Linked DNA regions of Prochlorococcus marinus CUG1417. The protein of the gene in region 1 binds, or shares a complex with, the protein of each later gene. Links are inferred from orthologs where the notes say so. Each region holds a gene or a part of one and is shown in the gene's direction. Other genes may lie near its edges. The genes, in order: mfd and uvrA.

What was found.
Region 2: the proteins of mfd (region 1) and uvrA are in contact, whole or in part, in a crystal structure (PDB 4DFC), measured with the Escherichia coli proteins. The link is inferred for Prochlorococcus marinus CUG1417 from one-to-one orthologs.

What each region holds. Positions count from the first base shown.
Region 1 is NZ_JAAORN010000001.1:878,335-895,440, forward strand. What follows is about bases 5,397-9,454. They hold mfd (transcription-repair coupling factor), read left to right. Parts: upstream 5,397-5,747; coding sequence 5,748-9,254; downstream 9,255-9,454. Other genes in these bases: HA140_RS05070 (TerC family protein), read right to left, coding at 5,397-5,673; HA140_RS05080 (hypothetical protein), read left to right, coding at 9,334-9,454. In the rest of the region: acsF (magnesium-protoporphyrin IX monomethyl ester (oxidative) cyclase), read left to right, coding at 1-1,171; HA140_RS05055 (TldD/PmbA family protein), read left to right, coding at 1,203-2,627; HA140_RS05060 (TldD/PmbA family protein), read left to right, coding at 2,631-3,983; fmt (methionyl-tRNA formyltransferase), read left to right, coding at 3,980-4,966; more of HA140_RS05070, read right to left, coding at 4,963-5,396; more of HA140_RS05080, read left to right, coding at 9,455-9,495; HA140_RS05085 (nucleoside-diphosphate kinase), read right to left, coding at 9,498-9,866; HA140_RS05090 (DUF4335 domain-containing protein), read right to left, coding at 9,958-10,548; HA140_RS05095 (DUF3038 domain-containing protein), read right to left, coding at 10,550-11,074; HA140_RS05100 (DUF2949 domain-containing protein), read right to left, coding at 11,117-11,311; HA140_RS05105 (FAD-dependent monooxygenase), read right to left, coding at 11,317-12,471; HA140_RS05110 (hypothetical protein), read right to left, coding at 12,490-13,131; dapB (4-hydroxy-tetrahydrodipicolinate reductase), read right to left, coding at 13,133-13,981; HA140_RS05120 (magnesium chelatase subunit H), read left to right, coding at 14,084-17,106. UniProt on the Escherichia coli protein: Couples transcription and DNA repair by recognizing RNA polymerase (RNAP) stalled at DNA lesions. Mediates ATP-dependent release of RNAP and its truncated transcript from the DNA, and recruitment of nucleotide excision repair machinery to the damaged site.
Region 2 is NZ_JAAORN010000002.1:601,565-610,411, reverse strand. The notes cover bases 4,303-7,794. They hold uvrA (excinuclease ABC subunit UvrA), read left to right. Parts: upstream 4,303-4,690; coding sequence 4,691-7,594; downstream 7,595-7,794. Other genes in these bases: HA140_RS09330 (glycosyltransferase), read left to right, coding at 7,794-7,794; HA140_RS09340 (AAA family ATPase), read left to right, coding at 4,303-4,637. Also shown: thrC (threonine synthase), read right to left, coding at 1-453; HA140_RS09350 (alpha/beta hydrolase), read right to left, coding at 459-1,031; HA140_RS09345 (ABC1 kinase family protein), read right to left, coding at 1,033-2,889; more of HA140_RS09340, read left to right, coding at 2,958-4,302; more of HA140_RS09330, read left to right, coding at 7,795-8,847. UniProt on the Escherichia coli protein: The UvrABC repair system catalyzes the recognition and processing of DNA lesions. UvrA is an ATPase and a DNA-binding protein. A damage recognition complex composed of 2 UvrA and 2 UvrB subunits scans DNA for abnormalities.

The sequences.
Region 1 (17,106 bases):
GACTCAATCAACTATTGAATCAAAAAATAAGAAAGATGTTAATAATGGGAAGATACCAGCGAAAGAAACAATTTTGTCTCCAAGATTCTACACAACAGACTTTGAGGCGATGGAAAATATGGATTTATCAATAAACGAGGAGGAATTGGAAGCTATATGTGAAGAATTTAGGAAAGATTACAATAGGCATCATTTTGTAAGAAATAGTGAATTTGAAGGTGCTGCAGAAAAATTAGATCCTGAAACAAGAGAGCTTTTTGTTGATTTTCTTGAGGGAAGTTGTACTTCTGAATTTTCAGGTTTTTTACTTTACAAGGAACTTAGCAAAAGGATTAAAGATAAAAATCCCCTTCTTGCTGAATGCTTTGCACATATGGCCAGAGACGAAGCTAGACATGCAGGTTTTTTGAATAAGTCAATGAGTGACTTTGGCCTACAGTTAGATTTAGGCTTTTTAACAGCCAATAAAGATTACACTTATTTCCCACCAAGAAGTATTTTTTACGCCACTTATCTATCTGAAAAAATAGGTTATTGGAGATACATAGCAATTTATAGGCATCTTGAAAAGAACCCAGATAGCAAGATTTTTCCACTATTTAATTACTTTGAGAATTGGTGTCAAGATGAAAATAGACATGGTGATTTCTTTGATGCATTAATGAAAGCACAACCACGTACCGTTAAATCATTAAGCCAAAAAATTACCATTGGGGGCTCTACCTTTACACATCCACTATTTGATTATTTTCATAGATTTAGATACTTTTTGAACAATCTTCCATTAACATCTAAGTTGTGGTCTAGATTTTTCTTACTTGCTGTATTTGCAACTATGTATGCGAGGGATTTGGGAATCAAGAAAGATTTCTACGCTTCTCTAGGATTAAATGCTAAAGATTACGACCAGTATGTTATCAACAAAACAAATGAAACTGCAGCTAGAGTTTTCCCTGTGGTAATGGACGTTTATGATAAATCTTTTTATGGAAGATTAGACAAAATAGTAGAGAATAATAAGGTTCTTTCCGATATTGCAAACAGTGATGGAAATAAAGTATCTAAAACTTTTAAGAAATTACCTAAATATTTATCAAACGGTTACCAGTTATTAAGACTATACTTATTAAAACCTCTTGATAGCAAAGATTTCCAACCTTCGATTAGATAATCTTTAATATAAAGAAGATTTATAAAGTCATATGCTTTCGTCACAAATCAAATTTAATGAAATCACTTTTGGTTGTTGCAATAAAGATTTATTAGAAGAAATTATTTTCTATGGGATGGGACTTGGGGCTGATTTTGTAGAAATATTTATAGAGAATACAGACAACTCAAGCGTTCTAGCTGAAGATGATTTCATTACAAGTGTAAGTCCATCATTTGGAAGGGGTGCTGGTATTAGAATCTTCAAAGATAAAAAGGATGGATTTGTAAGTACAAATGATTTAACAAAGAATGGCTTGATGAGGTCGGTATCACAAGCTATTGAGATGTTAGACATAACAGATAATAAAAATAGAGAAGTATTTAATGGTCTAGATAAACATAGGGACTATAGTTTATCCAAGAAAAAATGGATTAATGAAGTCCCATCGATTCATGAGATAAGTGAAAAACTATTAGTCAGCACAAAGGCTCTTAAAAAAAATAATAAAATAATAACTAGAAAAGGAAGCTACTCAAGAAATCTCCAAGAGGTAATCATAGCCTCTAGCGATGGAACCTATGTCTCAGATATTAGGTTATATCAAACAGTTGGACTCAACGTGATTGCTAGTGATGCCCAATATAGATCTAGTGGAAGTAGAAGATTTGGGTCGTCAGGAATGCCTAATGAATTCAGATTATGGGATCACGAAAAAGCAGCTAATGATGTATTCGAAAGCTCAATGAACATGCTATACGCAGATTATGTTGATGCTGGACAAATGCCTGTTGTATTAGCTAATAAATTTGGTGGTGTTATATTCCACGAAGCCTGCGGTCATTTACTTGAAACTACTCAAATAGAGAGAGGAACAACACCTTTTGAGAATAAATTGAATGAAAAAATTGCACATGAATCCGTAACAGCAATAGATGAAGGAATTTCAGAGGGATCCTTTGGTTCATTATCAGTAGATGATGAAGGTATGGAACCCGAAAAATCAGTTCTTATAAAAGATGGAATTTTAAAAAAATTCATATCTGACAGGGCAGGTGAATTGAGAACTGGCCATAAAAGAACAGGAAGTGGAAGAAGACAAAATTATTCTTTTGCTGCAGCTTCACGAATGAGAAATACTTATATAGCTAAAGGTGAGCACTCTAAAGAGGATTTAATCAATAGTATTAGTGATGGTCTTTACTGCAAATCAATGGGTGGTGGCAGTGTAGGTGCTACAGGACAATTTAATTTTGCAGTAGAAGAAGGATATCTTATTAAAAATGGAAAATTAACTAATCCAGTAAAGGGAGCAACTTTGATTGGTGAGGCTAAAGAAGTTATGCCAAAAATATCAATGTGCGGAAATGACCTCGAATTAGCTCCTGGATTCTGTGGATCCATCAGTGGAAGTGTCAACGTAACTGTAGGCCAACCTCATATTAAGGTTGATTCAATAACTGTTGGCGGAAGATAGGTTATGAATTCAAAAGAAATAACAACTCAAATCTCTGAAGCTGCAGATTCTCTAAATCTTAAAAAATGGGATTATGGTGCAAGCTTTTCTAATGATTATTCTGTGCAAGTAGATAAAGGTGAGGCTAAACAACTTAAGGCATCACAAAAGCAAATTTTAACTATAAGAGTTTGGAACGAATCTAATTTAGTTGGTATCACATCAACTAGTGATATAAGTGAATCTGGTATTAAAAAAGCTCTAAATCAGGCAAATATTGCATCTGATTTTGGCAACAAGAATGAGAGAACAGAATTCTCACCACTAGCCAAGGATCCTATTGAAGTTAAAGACTCAAAAAAAAGAAATCCTGTTGGTATAAAAAAATTACTTACTATTTTAAGAGAAGCAGAAGTAAAACTATTAGAAAGCCATGAATCCATAAAATCTGTTCCGTATAATGGTCTATCTGAGAGTTTTTATGAGAGAGTTTATGCAAATAGTGATGGTGCCTTTCGTAGTTATACCAAGAGTCAAGCTGCACTTTATTTATATGCAAGAGCAGAAGAAAAAAATAAGAAACCTCGTAGCTCAGGTTCTGTAAAACTTGGATATGGAGTTGAAGATATAGATATAGAGTCGTGTATTAAAGACGCTTCTAATAAAACAATTTCTCATTTAAATTATTCATCTATTAAAACTCATAAATATTTAATATGTTTTTCTCCTGAGTCTTTTTTAACGATCATTAATGCCTTTAGTTCAATGTTTAATGCTAGAAGCATTTTAGATGGAGTTAGCTTATCTAATAAAAATTCTATTGGAGAGAAACTATCTACAGAAGCACTTAATATTTATGATGATGGTCTTCACGAAAAGAATATTTCTTCATCACCATTTGATGGAGAGGGAACTCCTACGAAAAGACTATGTTTAATTAACAAAGGGAGACTTGAAAATTTTATGCATTCCGAATCAACTGCAAGAATATTTAAAACAATGCCCACAGGCCACGCTGGACTAGGATCAAAAGTCTCAGTATCCCCTGATTGGATAGTAGTTGAGAAATCAGAGGAGAACTCAAATCTAAAAACATCATTAGATCACTCTACTTATGAGGGAGAATTTGTTTATATTGAAGAATTAAATGCAATTCATGCTGGTGTAAGAGCAAGTCAAGGTTCATTCTCTCTGCCATTTGATGGATGGCTCTATAAAAACGGTAAAAAAATCTCAATAGAATCTGCAACTGTAGCGGGGGATATCAAATATCTTTTGAAGAATATAGTAAATATTGAATCAAACCAAGAAGTTACAACAAGTGGAATTTCTCCACATATATGGGTAGATGAATTATCAATAACAGGTGACGCGTGAGAATTATATTCTGGGGAACACCTGAATATTCAATTGCGAGCCTTGATATTTTTATTAAATCTAAGCACGAGGTAATTGGAGTAGTTAGCCAACCCGATAAGAAAAGATCTAGGGGAAATAAATTAATATCCTCACCTGTTAAAAGCTTTGCCGAACAAGAATCTATAAAAATTTATACACCAAAAAAAATCAGGGGAAATATAGATTTTATAAATGAACTTAAATCACTATCTTGTGATCTATTTATCGTTATAGCTTACGGGAAAATATTACCCAAAGAGATATTGGAAATCCCAAAATTTGGATGTTGGAACGCGCATGCTTCATTACTTCCAAGATGGCGTGGTGCAGCCCCAATCCAATGGTCACTAATAAAAGGCGATGAATTTACTGGTGTAGGAATTATGAAAATGAATGAGGGACTAGATACTGGTGACTTATTATTGGAAGAAAAAATTAAAATTGGTGATGAAGATAATTTAAATACACTATCGGAAAAACTTAGTATTTTATCTGCAAAATTATTATTATATGCCACATCACTAATCGGAGAAAATATTTATAAAAATACTAATTCTCAATTAACAAAGCAAAATTCCCTTGGGAGAGAAATTACATACGCAAGAATGATTGAAAAATCAGACTTTAAAGTTGATTGGGATAATGAGGCAATTGAAATTTCTCAAAAAATAAAAGGATTATACCCTCGAGCAAATACAACTTTTAGAGGTAAGAACCTAAAAATACTTAAAATCAAAGTTTTGAGCAATGATGAAATTAAAAATAAAAAATACCTTTTCATGGGCAATTATTCAAGACCAGGTATTATTCTTGCTGTAATAGAAAATGAAGGGATAATAATATCAACTAAAAATGATCCGGTTATTTTGTTAGAAGCAAAACTTGAAGGCAAAAACATTTCTAGCAAAAAGCAATTGATACAACAGTTAAAGCCATCAGTAGGTGAATATCTCTCAGATTAAGTTTTAGATTCTTTTTTAGAGAATCCCCAAATGAAGGCAAAAAGAATCAAAAAATAAAAATAATAGTCTGGAAGAATGGATTCTTTAATTAACGTATTTAGTAAAAGTTTAATCCCCACTATTAAAATTGCTACGTAACCGGCTGTTTCTAATCTAGAAAATATATCCAGAAGTTTTAGAAAAATCCCCGATGTAAATCTTAAGGCTAATACTCCAATCACTGCTCCAAATATAATTAATATGTATTGATCACTGATAGCTACTGCAGTAGTGATACTATCTATTGAAAAAGCAAAATCAGTAATTGAAAGAAGCGCTACAACCCTTAAGAACCTAGAATTATTTTTATTATTATCTCTCCCATTTTCTGTGTTTTCTATATCTGAACTTAAAAAAACATTTGAGAAGAATAAGTATATTAAATAAAAACCAGCAAAAACTCTAATAAGAACAAACTTTAGAAGAACATTAGATAATATGATCAGAATAATCCTAAATAATAAAGATATTGTTATGCCAATATTTAAGGCTCTTGACCTTAATTCTGAACTGTCGAGAGATTTAGTAAGAGAAGCTAGTGCGACAGCATTATCCGCCGATAATAATAATTCTAGAGCAATTAATATTGGTAAAAGTGTAAAGATTTCGTACCAACTATCTACCTGATCTAGTGTGGGTATAAAAGAATTTATTGCAGCTGAATCCATCAAATATTATTCACAATCAGTATAAAATCTAATATAATATATCGGATATTTGTAATCAAGATTGATAACTATAAATGAGTTTAAATACTTTAGTTAATTACATTTCGAACTCACAAATTACTTCTGAATTAATAAAAAGAATTTCAAAAAATAATGAATTAAATATTGTTGGGTCAAGTAGATATGCAAAATCAATAATCTTAGATAGCATCGCAAAAAAAGAGGAAAAAAATATATTATTAATTTGTCCTAATGTAGAAATTGCCTACAAATGGATTGGTTATTTTGAAAGTATAAATGATAAAGCAGTTTTATATTATCCTCCAACAGAACATCTACCATACTCCTCAATTAATAAATCCAAAGAGATTGAATTTAGTCAGCTTACTGTTTTATCCAAATTAATAAAAAAAGAGAAAAATGAACTTAATATTGTTGTATCAACAGAAAGATCACTACAACCTCATCTAATAAATAAAAACTTATTAATTGAAAACAAGTTAGATTTGCAAAAAGGGGTTCAAATCGAGATTCAAGAATTAGCTAATAAACTTACTTTGCTTGGTTATACGAAGGATAATGTAACTTCAACAGAGGGATTCTGGAGTAGGAGAGGGGAAATAATAGATATTTATCCTGTCAATAATGAGTTTCCTATAAGATTAGAATTTTTTGATAATGTAATTGAGAAGATAAGAGAATATGACCCCCATACACAGAAAACATTAGAAAGTATCAATAATATTGAAATAATACAGGCTGGATTTGATTTGCTAATAAAAGATAAGTTAAATAATTTTTCTAAGAACGGTATCTTTAATTCAGATGATATAAATAAAAATAATCTTGATCGTTATTTAGGAATAATTGAAAAACAACCCTCAAATATAATAGATTTTATTGATAAAGAAACAATTCTTGTAATTGATGAATTAGAAGATTGTACGAAATTTGCAAATAATTGGTATCTAGATTCAGAAAGTAATTTTGATAATTGTGAGTATGAATTAAATGAGAACCTTAAAAATAATGATATTAATTTAGACGTTAAACCTAATTTACATTTAAAGTTTGACAAAATATTAAATTCACTAAGAAATTTTAATTTGATAAAATTTTATGAATTTGAATCTAAAGTAAATATTAATAATAAATTTTTATTAAATGATAAAAGAATAAATTCATACTCTAAAAATATAGGTAAATTATCCAATGATATAAATAAAAATATAAAAAATAATGAAAAAGTATGGATATTATCAGCACAGCCATTGAGAACTAGGACTTTACTTTTTGAGCACGAATGTAATACAAACTTCTTAAACAATCCTAATAATATTGATGAAGCATTTAAGTCAATTAATAATTCAACTCCTTTAATTTTAAAAAATAAGAACAATTACGAAATCGAAGGTTTTTATCTTCCGATATGGAAAGTTGTCCTGATAACAGATAAAGAATTATTTTCACAACAATCTCTTTTTAATAATGTATTCATAAGAAGAAAAAAAAGAAGTTTAAATTCAAATATAAATGTAAATAAAATTAGTCCCGGTGATTTTATAGTTCATAAAAATCATGGAATAGGAAAATTTTTAAAAATAGAAAAAATAAATATAACTGGAGATTCAAGAGATTATTTAGTCATTCAGTATCAGGATGGGAAGATAAGTGTTGCCGCTGATCAACTTGGTAGTGTAAACAGATATAGATCAAGTGGAAAAATAAAGCCAAAAATAAATAAATTAGGAGGGACCGAATGGGAAAGAATAAAAGATAAAAATAAGAAACAAATCAAAAAAGTTGCAGTCGATATTTTGAAACTTTATGCAAAGAGAGAAAAATTAAAGGGATACATTTACCCAAAAGATGGTCCTTGGCAAGATGAATTAGAGGAATCATTCCCTTATCAACCAACACCTGATCAAATTACTGCTGTAGAAGAAATAAAATCTGATATGGAAAGCGAAAAGCCAATGGATAGGCTAGTTTGTGGAGATGTAGGATTTGGCAAAACAGAAGTAGCTGTACGGGCTATTTTTAAGGCTATTACATCAGGTAAACAGGTAATATTACTAGCACCAACAACAATCCTAGCTCAGCAACATTGGAGAACAATAAACAATAGATTTTCACCTTACCCAATAAAAGTATCATTACTCAATAGATTCAAAACCGTTAATGAAAGAAAGGAAATCTATGCAGGCTTGAAAAATAACAAAATTGATTTAGTTGTAGCTACGCACCAAATTTTAGGAAAAGAATTAGAAATTAAAAACTTAGGACTACTTGTTATTGATGAAGAACAAAGATTTGGAGTAAGGCAAAAGGAGAAAATTAAAAAAATCAAAACCAACATAGACGTTTTAACTCTCTCGGCGACTCCAATTCCAAGGACTCTTTATATGAGCTTATCTGGGCTAAGACAAATGAGCTTACTTAATACTCCTCCTCCATCAAGAAGATCAATAAAAACATATTTATCTGAAATAGATATGGATGTTATAAGAACTGCCATTAATCAAGAACTTGATAGGGGAGGTCAAATTTTTTATGTTCTTCCAAGAATTTCTGATATTGATCAAGCTGTAAATAAATTAAAAAATATGTTTCCAAGCTTAAAATTTATTGTTGCTCATGGGCAAATGAACGAAACAGAGCTTGAAAATGCAATGATTGCCTTTAATAATGGAGAAGTAGATCTAATGATATGCACAACAATAATTGAAAGTGGATTAGACATTCCTAAAGTAAATACAATTATTATTGAAGATTCTCACAAATTTGGCCTTTCACAACTTTATCAACTTAGAGGAAGAGTTGGTAGAAGCGGTGTACAAGCGCATGCTTGGTTATTTTTTCCAAATATAAATAAAATTAATGACGCTGCAAAACAAAGATTGAAAGCTATAAAAGACTTTTCAGAACTTGGAAGTGGCTACCAACTTGCAATGAAAGATATGGAAATAAGGGGTGTTGGTAGTTTACTAGGAGAAGATCAAAGTGGAAAGGTAAATGCTATTGGATATGATTTATATATAGAAATGCTCCATGAGGCTATTTCAGAAATCAGTGGGCAAGAAATACCAGAAGTTAGTGACACACAAATTGATCTACCAATAAATGCATTTATACCTGCAACTTGGATATTAAACAGAGATGAGAAGCTTGAAGCTTACAAATCTGCTACAGAATGTTCTAATGATAATGAATTAACTGAATTAGCTACAGACTGGATTAATAGATATGGAACTTTGCCTAAGCCTGTCGAGTCATTAATAATGTTAATGAGACTAAAATTACTCGCTAAGAGATGTGGTTTTAACAAAATTAAACTAAAAAAACCAAATATCGTTATAGAAACAAAATTAAAAAAAGCTACCTTTAAAATACTTAAACGTACATTACCAAATAGTGTTCAAAATAAATTTAATTTTGATGAAGGGGAACAATGGTCCTTGATAACTATAAGAGGTTTAGGAGTTACTGAAATTCAAAATCAAATTGATCAATTATTATATTGGTTTGGCTTATTTATTGAAGAAATAAAAAATTTTAAGCAAGATCTATTATTTAAGTAAGAATAAATTATTAAAAAATTATTTAAAAACCGCGAAAAAGTTTAATTTCGGCTAGGTTTATAAAAATTTAATTTTCTACATGGGTGAATATATAGACGTCGGAGTTCAAAGTTCAATTTTACCTCTAACAATTGTATTGTCATCACTAGTTTTGGGAATTTATGCACTTTTAGGAGTCGAGACAGAAAACGATGATGATGATTCAGATTCTGGAAGTGGCGGTCTCATGCAACCAATTTGAGATTATTTATAATTTATAATTCTAGTTTTTCTACTAGCAATCCTGACTATCCTATTGAAAATTCCTATAAATAAAATCAAGGTTACAAGATAAGAAATAAAAATAAAAAGTACCAAAAATACATCAGATAAGTTTGAAAAGAGATCAATAATTAATAAAAATATTCTATTTAAAGCTGTTGGGACATTTTGTAGAAGCGAACTCTTATTAGGTATTAAATAATTTATATAAATTAAAAAAAGACCGGAAATAAACATTAAAACAGATTCGATAAATAGTCTCTTTTTAGGCTTTCTTCTTAAACTTAATTTTTTTTTAAAAATATATTTACCAGACTTCTTATTCAAATTAGGGATGTTTAAATCTGCCATACATCAAAACTCAAAGAATAAATTAATAATTTACTTTGAAAAGAAAATTATCCTATACTATCGTTTTTACAGTTATGATGCTATAAGGGGATTATTTTGGATTAACTAGTTCATTTTTTTCGTTATTTTCAAGTGGATTATAAAAATAAATAAGAGTCGAGGAAAGAAGAGCTAAAGAGCAAATTGAGATGAAAGGAGGTATAAAAAAATTTAGAAATTTAACTTTATTTTTAAATGAAAAATTTACCTTTTTAGGATCATTATTAAAAACAGAAGATTTTTTTATCTTAACTTCAGATGATTCATTTAACTGATCAAAACAATTAACAATATCAGACAATAATGAATTGCCAATCTTTATAATTAATGGTTTAACATCTGGCTTAGAGCTTTTGAGAACAATATTATGAAGGTGGAGATTCTCAGCTTTTATATCTATCAATTTGGACTCATATAATGGGATTTTATTAGTTATTAGAAGATTTGAATATATATAAAATGCATCCATAATTTGAACTAAATGGTCAATTTTGCCTTCAATAAGTGGTTTACCAATAATCTTTAAATTCCATTCTGAAATTATTGATATTTGAACATTATTTTCATTGTTTGAATAATCAGGTAATCCTATTATTTCAAGACTAACTGAAGATTGATGAAACGATAATTTATTCTGCAGCATATTAAAAATTAACTAGAAAATTCTTTAACTTTTTATTACCGTCATTAGAAATACAAAACGCTAACATTAACAAAGATTTTATGATTATTCCATCATTTTCAGTTTGATTTAAAAGCTTTTTAACTCTCATACTATTTATATTAAATCTTTCTTTAATTAACTCTATAAATCTTTTTTGAAAATCGTTCCAGACAACTGGATTCTTCTTAGAATCTTCTCTAGAGTTAAGTATCTCTCTAATATAAGGATATAAATATTTAGACATTTCAACAGTTATAAGTATTAAGGCATCAAATTCATCTGATTTAATATTGTTATTAATATAAGATTTTCTCAAGGGATTATTATTCCTTAGTTTCCAAATAGTAATTTTATTTGGCAAAAACTCATTTAAGTTGAGTCTATTTGATAAAGCATAAAAAGAGTCAATACCATTTAAATCTATGGTCTCGAGTATTAGTATTAATAAATCAAGCTTTTCTATAGATCGCCTTGATACCTTATTTACTTTAGTTAAAACAGTAATTGTTCTCTTTTAAAATATTATTAAATTATAACAGAATTATCATTAGATTTTTTGAAATAAAAATGAATATAACTTATCTAGTTCTTCAATAGTTAGCATTCCATAACTCCATAATAATATTGGTAATGGAGTGTTATTTTTTATAGATAATTTTATGCCAAGTTCAATAGTAGATTCATCTAAACCTAATACATTGAATAAATAAGTTATCATTTCTTTAGATAAATTATTATTCATGAATTCTATTTAATACTTGAGTAAATGAGAGATTTAGTCATTTGATTTAGAACTAATTTTCTAGTAAAAAGAAATTTATTTAAAAGTAAAAATGAAAATTTCCTAATTGGAAATAAAAAAACGTTTCTATTAGCAAAAATTGAAATCAATGAGTCAGTTATAAAAATAGTGAAGATAATATCTAAAATCCTGCTAGAAAAATATTTAAATTTAAATAATATCAATTGCATTTTAGTAGTAGCATTATTTTTATTAAAAAGATCATAGATAGTATTAACATCTCTCCAACAAGTATTTAGACCCTGACCACCAACAGGATGAAATGTATGAAATGCATCTCCTACAAAAACTAATTTTTTAAAATTTAAAAATGGTAGATTTAAAGATAATGAAACAGGAAAAATATTAAATTCACCAATTATTTGGTCCAACTTAAATCCATTTGGCAAGATTGTTGATAAATTGTCCATTAAAAAATTCTTGTCAGAATTTAACCTTTCAATTGCCTTAAATGTACTGGAAGTCCAAATTACTTGATATAAGTTTTTTTCTAAAGGTAATAATGCAAGAGGGCCTTCTTTTCTAAAAATTTCATAAGCTCGCTTTTCACAATGACCTCTAAGAGAAACTTTAAAAGTTAAACAAGACTGACTATAAGATTTTTTTATATCTACAAAATCTATGGATTTTTTATCAAGTGAGTTTGCCCCTGTTGAAAAGAATTGATAATCAAATAATATTTTTTTACGTAACAATCTCTGTGGTGTCATAAAAAAAATATTTTCATAGTTATCAATCTCTTGAAAAAATACGTTCATAAGATCCGAATGTCTAACTACCCAGCCAATATTTTCAGCAGAACTTATATCATCATCTAAGTCAGAAGTACATAAGTTGGTAAAAGAAGAAGTTACGCTATCTGAAATTGAAAGGGTATCGAAGCCAAATAAAAATGGTTCTAATTTTTCCCAAAGTCTGAATTTAGATAAGATTTTTCTTGTTGAGTGAGTTATTGCATAAGTTTTATCTTTATCAATTAATCTATCTTTTGTTAATAAATCAGTTAAAAAAATATTGCAATCAAATTTTGAAAGTACAATTGAAAGTAATAAACCTGTGGGACCTGATCCAACAATTTTAAAATTGAGTTTGTTTTTCATCAAATTATATTTCATCAACTATCTATTCAAATAAATATAGCAAATTTCCTCAAATGCTGGTCTTAATAAATAGGGGTACTCACCAACCCATAAGTTAGTTTCAGGAAGCCATGCATCGGTCAAATAAAAATCTCTGTCAAAATTACGGTTATTAGATGTTATTAAACATCTAATACTCGAACCCACCCTAATTTGACTATGCTTATTTTCCATAGGAAAACTTAATTTTTCCAAATAACCATCTTCATCTTCTAATTCAAGTACTAACCAAGTTCTTTTGTTTTCGATAACTTCTAATCGACCTTGCCTATTAGATTGTTCTCTTGAACTTTCAATCTTTTCTGTTTTATAGATATCTGATACGTAGCCATCAAATATAGAAAAAAATTTATATTTTCTTAACTGCAAATTTTTTCTACTTGATTCAAGAATTGGGCCCCAGATGATATACAAAAAGAAACCTACACATAAGAATAACCAGAAATTATTAGTTTGATCTCCAGTCGAACTAATAATTAATGAGATAAATCCACCAATTGAAGAAATTATTACTCTTTGAAGAATTTTTCTCGGATTCCCCAACGCGTACTTAAATTGACTTCCTGTACCAACTGCAGGAATTAGTTTTGAAATTTGACTTGAATTAATTGGAATTATCATTTTAAAAAATCAATTTTTCAAGTCCGTAAACTAAAATTTCATAATTACCAATTTTTTTAATAGCCTGTAAAACTCCTGGCATATATGCCTTTCTATCAATAGTGTCATGCTTAATTGTGTAGGTTTCACCAGGAGATCCCATAATTACTAACTGATGAGCGAGTAATCCTGGTAATCGTACAGAATGTATATTAATTCCTGAATCTCTGAGCCCACCCCGTACACCTTTCAATGACTCAGACTCGTTTACTAAATTCTGATTAAATTTCTTTGGATATTCTTCAATCATTTCTGCAGTTTTTATACAAGTCCCACTAGGAGAATCAGCTTTTTGATTATGGTGCATTTCTATTAATTCAATATTGTCATAAAACCTTGCAGCTACAGATGCCGCCTGCTGAAGAAGAACCATACCTACTGAAAAATTAGGAATTATTGCACAACCAACCGATGCTTTCTCAGCAAAAACAGACAAATCTTGTATTTGCGAAGGGCTGAGACCTGTAGTTCCTACTACTGGTGATACACCATATGCAATAGCTGATCTGGTATTTTCATATACAGAATCAGGATGAGTAAAATCAACCAGCACAGGTTTGATTTTTTCATTTCTATAATTTTGACTGACAGAACACAAAGTTCCTTCAAAATCATTTGAAACAAAAACATCACAATTTTTCACCTTCAATAATTCAGAAATATTTGAGCCATTGTTCTTTTCGTTTATGTCGATTGCTGCAACAAGTTCACAATCATTAGAATTTAAAACAGTATTAACAACTTCGCTACCCATTCTGCCTAAAGCTCCGGATACTAGTACTGGTATGGGTTTTTTAGAATTTTCAATCATTTTTTTAAAAAATTTTTTTTTAAAGGTTGTTACACGCTATTTATATTGCACACAATAACGTCTTTTCATTCGTAGGCTGGTAGAAATACTTAAAGAAAATCAATGTTTACGCAGGTCCGCTCAGCAAACCGCAGAGTATCTCCTGTTGAGGATAACAAACACAAAGTTGTAATAAAAGCAGTTTATGTTGTCCTTGAGCCACAATACCAAAATTCCTTAACGGAAGCTGCAAAGTCAATAAATAAAATGAATGGTCCAATAGGTATAGACCTTAGCGGCTATCTTATTGAAGAACTTAGGAATGATAGTAATTTTGAAGATTTTAAAGAAGATATAGCTAATGCGGATATATTCGTTGCTTCTCTAATTTTCATTGAAGACCTTGCTCAAAAAGTGGTTGATGCAGTATCTCCATTTAAAGACAAACTTAAAGCATCAATTATTTTCCCCTCCATGCCAGAGGTAATGAGATTAAATAAGCTAGGTTCATTTAGTATGGCCCAACTTGGTCAATCTAAAAGTATTATTGGAGATTTAATAAAAAAGAAAAAAGAATCTGATGGAGCAAGTTTCCAAGATTCAATGTTGAAGTTATTAAATACACTACCTTCAATACTTAAATATTTACCAGTAGAAAAAGCTCAAGATGCTAGAACATTTATTCTTAGTTTTCAGTATTGGTTAGGTGGTACCACTGAGAATTTAAAAAACTTCTTGTTAATGATTTCTGAAAAGTACGCTGTTTCAGAGATCATAAAAGATCAAATAGAAGAATTCAAAATTCAAGACCCTGAAACATTCCCAGATTTAGGAATTTGGCATCCTCTTGCTCCTTGCATGTTTGAAAGCCTTAAAGAATATCAAAATTGGGAAAATAATAGGAAAGATATAAATCCTAAAAATGACAAAACTCCAACAATAGGCTTAGTTCTTCAAAGGAGTCATATCGTTACGGGAGATGATGCTCATTACGTTGCTGTTATTCAAGAATTGGAATACAGAGGTGCGAGAGTACTACCTATCTTCTGTGGAGGTTTAGATTTTTCTAAACCAGTTAATGAATTTTACTATGATTCCATAAATAAGGATCAACCTATAGTAGATGGAGTTGTATCTCTAACAGGATTTGCACTAGTTGGTGGGCCAGCAAGACAAGATCATCCTAAAGCTATTGAAGCCCTAAAAAGGTTAAATAGACCATATATGGTTGCACTTCCATTAGTCTTCCAAACAACACAAGAATGGGAAGATAGTGATCTAGGTTTACACCCTGTTCAGGTAGCACTTCAGATTGCAATTCCAGAGCTTGACGGTGCTATTGAACCTATTATTCTCTCAGGTCGTGATGATGCTACAGGTAAAGCGCATACGCTCCAAGATCGAGTTGATGTCATAGCTGAAAGAGCAATAAAATGGTCAACTTTAAGGGTTAAACAAAGAAAGGATAAAAAATTAGCCATCACAGTATTTAGTTTTCCACCAGACAAAGGAAATGTTGGTACGGCAGCATACTTAAATGTTTTTGGTTCGATTTATAGAGTACTTCTTGAAATGAAATCGAAAGGATATCAAATAGATGAACTTCCAAGTAATTCAAAAGAATTAATGGAAAAAGTAATTAACAATCCCGAAGCAATGGATGGCTCTCCTGAGTTAAATATTGCTCATAAGATGTCAGTTAAAGAATACGAAGAGTACACACCATATTCACAAAGACTTGAAGAAAATTGGGGTAAACCTCCTGGGAACCTTAATAGTGATGGACAAAACCTTCTTATCTATGGAAAACATTTTGGAAATGTTTTTATAGGAGTTCAACCTACATTCGGTTATGAAGGAGATCCTATGAGATTGCTCTATTCAAGAAGTGCTAGTCCTCATCATGGTTTTGCTGCTTATTACACCTATGTAGAAAAAATCTGGGGGGCTGATGCTGTTCTTCATTTTGGAACTCACGGCTCACTTGAATTTATGCCTGGGAAACAGATGGGCATGAGTGAAACTTGCTATCCAGATTCTCTCATTGGATCATTGCCTAATTTGTATTACTATGCTGCGAATAATCCATCTGAAGCAACAATTGCGAAGAGAAGAGGATATGCTTCAACTATTAGTTATCTGACTCCTCCAGCGGAAAATGCAGGACTCTACAAAGGACTCAAAGAACTAAGTGAACTTGTTGGTTCTTATCAACAATTAAGAGAAAATAGCAGGGGTATTCAAATTGTTAATGCAATAGTTGAGACTTCTAAACAATGTAACCTTGATAAAGATGTAGAGCTTCCTTCAAAAGACATAGAAGAACTTTCAATAGATGAAAGAGATTTATTTGTTGGGAATGTCTATAAACAGTTGATGGAAATTGAAAGTAGATTGTTACCTTGCGGTCTTCATACTATTGGAGAAGCTCCAACAGCTGAAGAAGCTGTTGCAACACTTGTAAATATTGCATCTTTAGAGAGAGAACAAGAAGGATTAAGATCTCTTCCTGGATTACTCGCGGAATCCATCGGTCTAACTATTGAACAAATTTATGATGGTAATAATAGAGGTGAACTTAAATTTGTAGAGTTAAATGAAAAAATCATAAAAACATCAAGAGAGTCGATTTTTGCGATGGTCAACTCTTTAAAAATTGTTAATGGCAGAGTTTATTTAGAAAAATCACTTCTTTCCAAACTTTTCGATTTACTTAAAGTTTTTGGTTTAAATCTACCCACCCCTTGGCTAAGAGTATGCAGATTAAACGGATTTAATGAAGTTAACCAGAAGGAATTAAATAAATTATTTGATTACTTACTTTTCTGTCTGGAACAGGTCTGCGCTGACAAAGAAATGGATAGCCTCATTAAAGCACTAGATGGAAATTATGTTTTACCTGGTCCAGGTGGAGATCCTATAAGAAATCCAGGCGTTTTACCAAGTGGTAAAAATATCCATGCGCTTGATCCTCAGTCAATCCCAACTACAGCAGCAGTAGCTGCAGCAAAGTCTGTTGTTGACAAATTAATTGAAAAACAAAAAGAAGAGCAAGGAACTTGGCCTGAAACAATAGCTTGTGTTTTATGGGGTACTGATAACATCAAAACTTACGGAGAATCACTGGCACAAATCTTATGGTTTGT
Region 2 (8,847 bases), on another replicon or contig:
GTTTCCATCAATAGAGATTATCTCAGCTCCATACATTAAAGCTTGTGCAAGTTTTCCTTGCGCAACAAATCCTTCTGGGATTAAAACATAAGGTTTCAATCCTCCTCTAGAAGCATATGCAGCAGCAGCAGCAGAAGTATTTCCGGTGCTGGCACAAATTACAGCTTCACAGCCTTCTTCTTTTGCTTTGCTAATTGCCATAGTCATTCCACGATCTTTAAAAGAGCCTGTGGGATTAAGACCGTCGTATTTTAGAAAAATCTTTGTTCCATTTCCAACTAATTTACTTATTGAGTCACTAAAAATTAATGGAGTATTCCCTTCGTTAAGGGAAATAATAGGAGTATCCTTTGTAACTGGAAGATATTGTTTGTAAGCATCAATTAATCCTGGCCATCTTTTTTTTCTATAATTAATGTGTAGTTTGTTTTTGATTTTATTCAATAACATCATAATTTTTAATTTGTTTTAATTTTTTCTAGGGGGGAATTTGTAAAAAAGTCTAATAGCTCTGAGATTGATTCTACTTTATTCATAACTTTGCTTAAAGCACTTACGTCTAAAATAACAGTTTTGGTTGGATATCCTTTAAAAAACTTTATTAGATCTATTTTCCCATTTCCTATATAAATACCTTGGATTATACTAGCCCTAAGTGCCAACAAACCTGTTCTTTCATCATCTGCTCTGGGGGGATGAATAATAGATGAAAGTCTTGTTAAAAAAACATTGCCTATTTGTGAATATACTAATTTGCTTGCAACGGTAATAGGTATTTCAAAATCTTTGTTTAATACTGATCTAATTTCTTTATCGGAAGATCCAGTTGCATTTAAAATTCTTTTTAGTTTTTTAGTTGAATCTCCTTTTTCAGCGAACTTTTTTAATGAATTTACTTCAATTGTTCTAGAAAATATGCCATAAACGATTTTAATTTTTTCAGCAGAGTTAGCTTTTGAAACATTAAAAAGTAATTGAGAACTTATTAAAATAAAAAGTGTTTTTATAATTAAAAATTTACCAAATTTCATTTTAGATATTTGAACCAGCTGCAATTTTTACAAGTCTAACTACACCTTTTTCAGTAACTTTTTTTGCAATTTTTATACCCATTTCTTTTGTATATGGCTCATTTATAAGTCGAGGTATTCTTTTAAGAAAAATATCAATTGAATAGCCAGGAACTTTTTGTAGAATTTCTGAAAAGTTTCTTAATGGTTTTATATAAGTTAGAAGATCATTTAAATTGTTGGTTTCATTAGTGGTATTTAATTTGATAGAACTAGGAAGGTAGTTATTTAAATTTTTTATTAATTTTAGATTAAATAAATCTATTTGATTAGTTAATCCTTCAATTATTTCATCTCTAAGAAATCCGCCTTTTGGAGAAAAGAGAAGATTTATGACTTCGTCTAAAAGTTTTTCCAAATCGAGATTCGTTTGTTTTGCAGCATTAGAAAGTAGATCTTCTAAGCGGTCCCATTTAAATTTTTTGTTATCAAAAAGCATTTCTTTCAGGCTTTCTCTTAATTGTGGATCAGGATCTTCCATCAACCTTCTAGCAAAATATGGATAAGCTGCACCTAATATTTTAAAGTTTGGGTCTACGCTTAAAGCAATTCCTTCTAATGTAAGTAGAGACCTAATTATAAGAGCGTAATACGGAGGTAATCTGAAAGGGAATTTATACATCACACCTGACATGTCGTCTGTAACGCTTTTAAAATCCATTTTTGAAACACCTTGTTCAACCGCGTCAATAAAAACATCTTGAAATGCTGGAACTATGGGTTCTAGGTTAACTTCTTCTGATAAAAACCCTAATTTTACGAAATCTTGAGAAAGTTTATCGAAGTTTTTATTTACCAAATGTACAACTGCTTGTATTAGGCCAGACCTTGAATCCCTAGAAACCTCACTCATCATTCCAAAATCTAGATAACATAGTCTTCCATCTTTAAGAGCTAATAAATTTCCTGGATGAGGGTCGGCATGAAAAAAACCATGTTCTAAAAGTTGTTCTAAACTGCACTGCACTCCTATATCAATCATTTTGTCAGGATCAATCCCTAATTTCTTTACATCTTCTAGATTGGTTAATTTTGTACCATCAATCCATTCCATAGTTAAAACTCTTCTTGAAGTTATTTCTTTATAAATTTTTGGTACGGCAATCATTTGGTTATGTTTGTGCATATTTCTGAATTTTTCTGCATTATCAGCTTCATTTAAATAATCCATCTCTTCAAAAACTCTTTTACCTAATTCATCAATTAATGCCACGAGATCGCTCCTTATTAGTCCAATATTGTTTTTTAGCCAATAAGCAATATTTCTTACAATATAAAGATCTAAAGTTATTTGTTCTCTTAAACCTGGACGTTGGACTTTAACTGCCACAACTTCCTCATTCTTGAGTTTAGCTTTGTGCACTTGTCCTAAAGAAGCTGCAGAAATTGGCTCTTTATCAATTTCTAAAAAAATTTCATCTACCTTGGATCCTAAGTCTTCTTCTATTAATTCCATAGCTTTATCTCCGTTAAACCCTGGAAGTTGATCTTGTAATTCAGATAATTCTTCAAGAAGAATCCCTGGAATGATATCTGGTCTTGTTGATAAAGCTTGACCTGCTTTAACAAATGCTGGTCCAAGTTCTACTAGTAAATTTGTTAATTCTTTTGCTCTAAATCTTGCGTTTTCTTTATTTTTTAATCTACCAGTTAGTTTATCCCACCCAACAGATAATAAATAAGTAAAAATAGGTATGAGCGTTTGCCAAAGTCTTTTTAAAAGTCTTTTTGGGTTCTTTTTATAAATTTTTGATATTCTTTCTGGATCATAATCCAACAGTCCAGATACTTCAATAAAGTCAGTAAAGTCTTCTTTCATAACTTTATATATTTAAAACCTTTATTTTTTTAGAAAAGAAGTTAATTTTTTTATATGGAAGATTTATCATGCTAATACAATTAAAGATAGAAAACATAGCCTTAATAGAGATTATAGAAATTAATTTCGAAAAAGGTTTGAATATCATTACTGGAGATTCTGGTTCAGGAAAATCACTAATCTTAGATTCCTTAAATGTATTATTTGGTGGAACTAATATACCTTTAAAACACTTAATACGTCCAGGAAAAGATCATTGTGTTATTGAGGCAAGATTCTCTTCCTCTTGTCAAATCAATAACTGGCTTATTAGTAATGGTTTAAAAACTAGCTCTTCAATCTTAAATATCAAAAGAATATCCTATAGAAAAAACAATAAAGTTTTATCTAAATATAGCCTTAATAATTTATTAATTAATAAAAAATTATTAGAAGAACTTGGACAATTACTAATAGATTTCGCAGGTCAATCAGATACTTCTATATTTGATTCTCAAGAAAAGAGAAGATTAATTATTGATGATTTATGTTCGCAAGAATTAAGGGATATAAGTGCAAAGATTAAAAATATATGGGAGGAAAGTCAGGTTTTAAAAGGATTAATGAATGAAAAAATAGAATCCTCTAAGAAGCAAGAAGAAAATAACTTAATAACTAAACAAATATTGCAAACTTTAGAGGAAGCTAATTTAGAATCAAGTAAGGAAATTTTAGAATTAGAGTTATTAGAAAATAAACTTATAAATAATCTTGAAATAAATAATTCAATTCAATCATCTTTATATAACTTAAATAATTGCAGCCATGATGAACCATCAGTAGCCTCTTTGATAAATCAATCAATAAAAAATTTTAATAAAACAGCAGACTTTGATTTAAAAATTCAAAAGTTTAGAGAAAATTTATTAGATATCCAAACTTATGTAGAAGAGTTAATTTTCGCATTAAACTCATATATTCAAGACATAGATAAAGATGACTCTAACCTTTCAGAAATACAAAAAAGATTATTTTTTTTAAAAAATTTGGAAAGAACTTTTTCACTTGACTTAACTCAATTAATTAAAAAGCGAAATCAATTAAGGACATATTTTCTAAAAAACGATAAAGATAATGAAATTTGTAATATAGAAAATCAAATTAAAAACTTACAAAGTAATTTAAATTCTTTATTTATCACTCAATCTACTGAAAGAAAAAAAATTGCTAAACAATTACAAGATTCAGTTATCTCTATTTTACGGGATTTAGGATTAGAAAATGCAAATTTTTCAATTCAATTTTCAGAATGTAAGCCTTCTGGCGATGGAATTGACAATATAAATTTTTTGTTTTCTGCTAATCCTGATCAGAAGCTTGCTCCATTGTCAAATGTTATTTCAGGTGGAGAAATGTCAAGATTCTTATTAGCTATTAAATCAAGTATTTCTAAAAAACCAAATACTTTCTTTTTAGATGAAATTGATAACGGTTTAAGTGGTAAATCTTTACTTTCTTTGGTTGAGCTAATAAAAGAAATTTCTAGAGATCAACAGGTTTTATGTATTACACATCAGCCTTTTTTAGCTGCTAGAGGATTAGCTCATTTTAAAGTTAATAAAAACGTTATCGATGGAATAACATATACTTCAATTTTAAAACTAACTACAAAAAAACAAAGAAAAAATGAATTAATAGAACTTATTGGTGGAGGATCTTCTGAAGTAAATGAATATGCCTCTAGACTTCTTGATCAAGCTGCTGCATAAAATAGAAAAAATCTACTATAATAATATTTTTTAAATCATAAATAGATTTAAACATGGTTTTAAAAACTAATAGTAATTTTGAGGAAGATAATTCAATTATTATTAGAGGAGCTCGTCAGCATAATTTAAAAAATATTAACCTTTCTCTACCTAGGAATAAATTTATCGTATTTACAGGAGTCAGTGGAAGCGGTAAAAGTTCTTTAGCCTTTGATACAATTTTTGCTGAAGGACAAAGAAGATATGTTGAAAGTCTTTCAGCATACGCAAGGCAATTTTTAGGTCAAGTAGATAAACCTGATGTAGACAATATTGAGGGCTTATCACCCGCTATTTCAATTGATCAAAAATCAACAAGTCATAATCCTCGATCAACAGTTGGAACAGTAACAGAGATACAAGATTACTTAAGATTGTTATTTGGTCGTGCTGGCGAACCGCATTGTCATCATTGTGGGATTCCAATTGCGCCACAAACAATTGATGAAATGGTTGATCAAATTATTTTATTACCAGAAGGAACAAGATACCAATTGTTGGCTCCTGTAGTAAGAGGGAAAAAAGGAACTCATACAAAATTAATTAGTGGACTTGCTGCTGAGGGCTTCGCTAGGGTAAGAATCAACGGTGAGGTAAGAGAACTTGCTGATAGTATTGAACTAGATAAAAATCAAATTCATAATATTGAGGTAGTAGTTGATAGACTAATTGCAAGAGAAGGAATACAAGAAAGATTAAATGATTCTCTACAAACTTGCCTAAAAAGAGGCGATGGGTTAGCAATAGTCGAAGTTGTTCCAAAAAAAGGAGAAAATCTTCCTTCTAACTTAGAGAGAGAAAAACTTTACTCAGAAAATTATGCATGTCCTATACATGGTTCTATTGTTGAGGAACTTTCTCCTAGACTTTTTTCTTTTAACAGCCCTTATGGAGCATGTCCAGACTGTCATGGTATTGGCTATTTAAAAAAATTTACTGCTGAAAGAGTTATACCAGATCAAACATTACCTGTTTATGCTGCCATAGCCCCTTGGAGTGAAAAAGATAATACTTATTACTTCTCATTACTATATTCTGTAGGACAAGCTTATGGTTTTGAATTAAAAACTCCTTGGAAAGATTTGAGTGATTTGCAAAAAAAAGTTCTTCTTTTGGGATCAGATAAACCAATATTAATCCAAGCTGATAGTCGTTTTAAAACTTCTAGTGGTTTTGAAAGACCTTTTGAAGGGATTTTACCAATATTAGAAAGGCAATTGAATGAAGCCAATGGAGAATCAGTAAAACAAAAATTAGAAAAGTACTTAGAATTAGTTCCCTGCAAGACGTGTTCTGGCAAAAGATTAAGACCTGAGGCTTTGGCAGTTAAACTTGGCCCATATAATATTACTGACTTAACTTCTATAAGCGTTTCTGAAACTTTAACTCACATAGAGCGCATCATGGGATTAGGTAAGACTAAGAAGGAAAACATATCTTTATCAGAAAAACAAAAGCAGATAGGTGAATTGGTTTTAAAAGAGATTCGTTTACGTTTAAAGTTTTTAATTAATGTTGGTTTAGATTATTTAACTCTAGATAGACCAGCCATGACTTTGTCCGGGGGAGAGGCTCAGCGTATTAGATTAGCTACACAAATAGGTGCTGGCCTTACTGGTGTTTTATATGTGTTAGATGAACCAAGTATTGGTTTACACCAGAGAGACAATGACAGATTATTAGAAACATTAAAAAGCTTAAGAGACCTTGGCAATACTTTAGTTGTTGTTGAACATGACGAAGATACTATGAAATCTGCTGATTATTTAGTAGATATTGGTCCAGGTGCAGGTATTTATGGTGGGGAAATTATTGCTAAGGGATCATATGAAGATGTTTTGAAATCAGAAAGATCATTAACTGGGGCTTATCTTAGTGGTAAGAAGTCTATTCCTACTCCAAAAGAACGTAGATCCTCTGTTAAAAAAAGTTTAATTTTAAATGGTTGCTCAAAAAATAATTTAAAAAATATATCTGTAGAATTTCCATTAGGAAGACTGGTTTCTGTAACTGGTGTTAGTGGTAGTGGAAAAAGTACCTTAATAAATGAGTTACTTCATCCTGCCTTGTGTCATTCTCTGGGATTAAAAGTTCCTTTTCCCCATGGCGTACAAGAGTTAAAGGGTATAAAGGCAATTGATAAAGTTATCGTTATTGATCAATCTCCAATAGGGAGAACACCAAGATCAAACCCTGCTACTTATACAGGTGCCTTTGATCCTATAAGGCAGATATTTACCGCCACAGTTGAAGCTAAAGCAAGGGGTTATCAGGCAGGTCAGTTTAGTTTTAATGTGAAAGGAGGAAGATGCGAAGCGTGTAAAGGCCAGGGAGTTAATGTTATCGAAATGAATTTTTTGCCTGATGTGTATGTTCAATGTGAAGTATGTAAAGGAGCTCGCTTTAACCGGGAAACTCTTCAAGTTAAATATAAAGGTTTTAATATATCAGATGTTTTAGAAATGACTGTTGAACAAGCTGCACAAACTTTTTCTGCAATACCTCAAGCTTCTGACAGGTTATCTACATTAGTAGATGTCGGATTAGGATATGTCAAATTAGGCCAACCAGCCCCTACATTATCTGGGGGAGAGGCTCAAAGAGTTAAGTTGGCTACAGAATTATCTAAAAGGGCAACTGGAAAAACTCTGTATTTGATTGATGAACCAACTACAGGGTTGAGTTTTTATGATGTTCATAAATTAATGGATGTAATACAACGTTTGGTAGATAAAGGGAATTCTGTAATTGTTATTGAACACAACTTAGATGTAATTAGATGTTCTGACTGGATTATTGATTTAGGACCTGATGGAGGAGATAAAGGTGGAGAAATTATTGCAGAAGGTATTCCTGAGGAAGTTGCTAAACATCCCACAAGCCATACAGCTAAGTATCTTAAAAAGGTTCTTAAATAAAAAACTTGTTGTATTTCTTTTTATTATTAATTATCTAAGTAAAAAGAAAGCTCTCTTATAAGGGGTATTACTTGAGTCTATAGCTGCTTTTTCAAAAAATTTTGTATTAAAAAGATTTAAAATCATAATGCTTTCTTAATATTTCCTTTTGAAATTCAGCTTATTTGTATTAAAGGGCTGTTGATCGGAGGATTTCTTAATGAGGTTTAAATTTTTACATTTACATTTACATGGTCTTATACGCTCTAAAAATCTTGAATTAGGCAGGGATGCAGATACAGGAGGACAAACACAATATGTTTTAGAGCTAGTTAAAAGTTTGGCTAATACTTCAGAAGTTGATCAAGTAGATTTAGTTACTCGTTTAATTAACGACCCTAAAGTAGATTATGAATATTCTCAAGAAGAAGAATTTGTAGAACCCGGAGTTAGAATTTTAAGATTTAAATTTGGACCTAATAAATATTTAAGAAAGGAATTGCTTTGGCCTTATTTGGATCATTTAACTGAAAGACTTATCTCTTATTATCAAAAAAATAAAAAGCCTAATTTTATTCATGCACATTATGCAGATGCTGGATATGTAGGGGTTAAACTTAGTCAGTCCTTAAATGTTCCACTTATTTTTACTGGCCATTCTTTAGGACGAGAGAAAAAAAGAAAATTGCTTGATACTGGGTTAAAAACTAATCAAATAGAAAAGCTTTATGCAATAAGTAAGAGAATTGAAGCAGAAGAAAAAGCGTTAAAGTCGGCAGATATTGTTGTTACAAGTACTAAACAAGAATCAGTTTATCAATATTCCCAATATTCTTCTTTTTCACCTCACAAAGCAAGAGTAATTCCTCCTGGTGTTGATCATAATAAGTTTCACCATATTCACTCGACAACGGAGACAGCTGAAATTGATAATATGATGCAACCTTTTTTAAAGGATTCTAGTAAACCCCCATTATTAAATATTTCTAGAGCCGTTCGAAGAAAAAATATTCCTTCTTTGATTGAGGCATATGGAAGATCTGAAAAATTAAAAAGTAAAACAAATTTAATTTTGATTTTGGGTTGTCGAGATAGTACTTCAAAACTTGACCCTCAACAAAGAGATGTTTTCAATAATATTTTTGAAAAGATCGATAAATATAATTTGTATGGAAAAGTAGCTTATCCAAAAAAACATCTTCCAAGTCAGATACCTGCTTTATATAGGTGGGCTGCTAGCAGAGGGGGTGTATTTGTAAATCCAGCTTTAACAG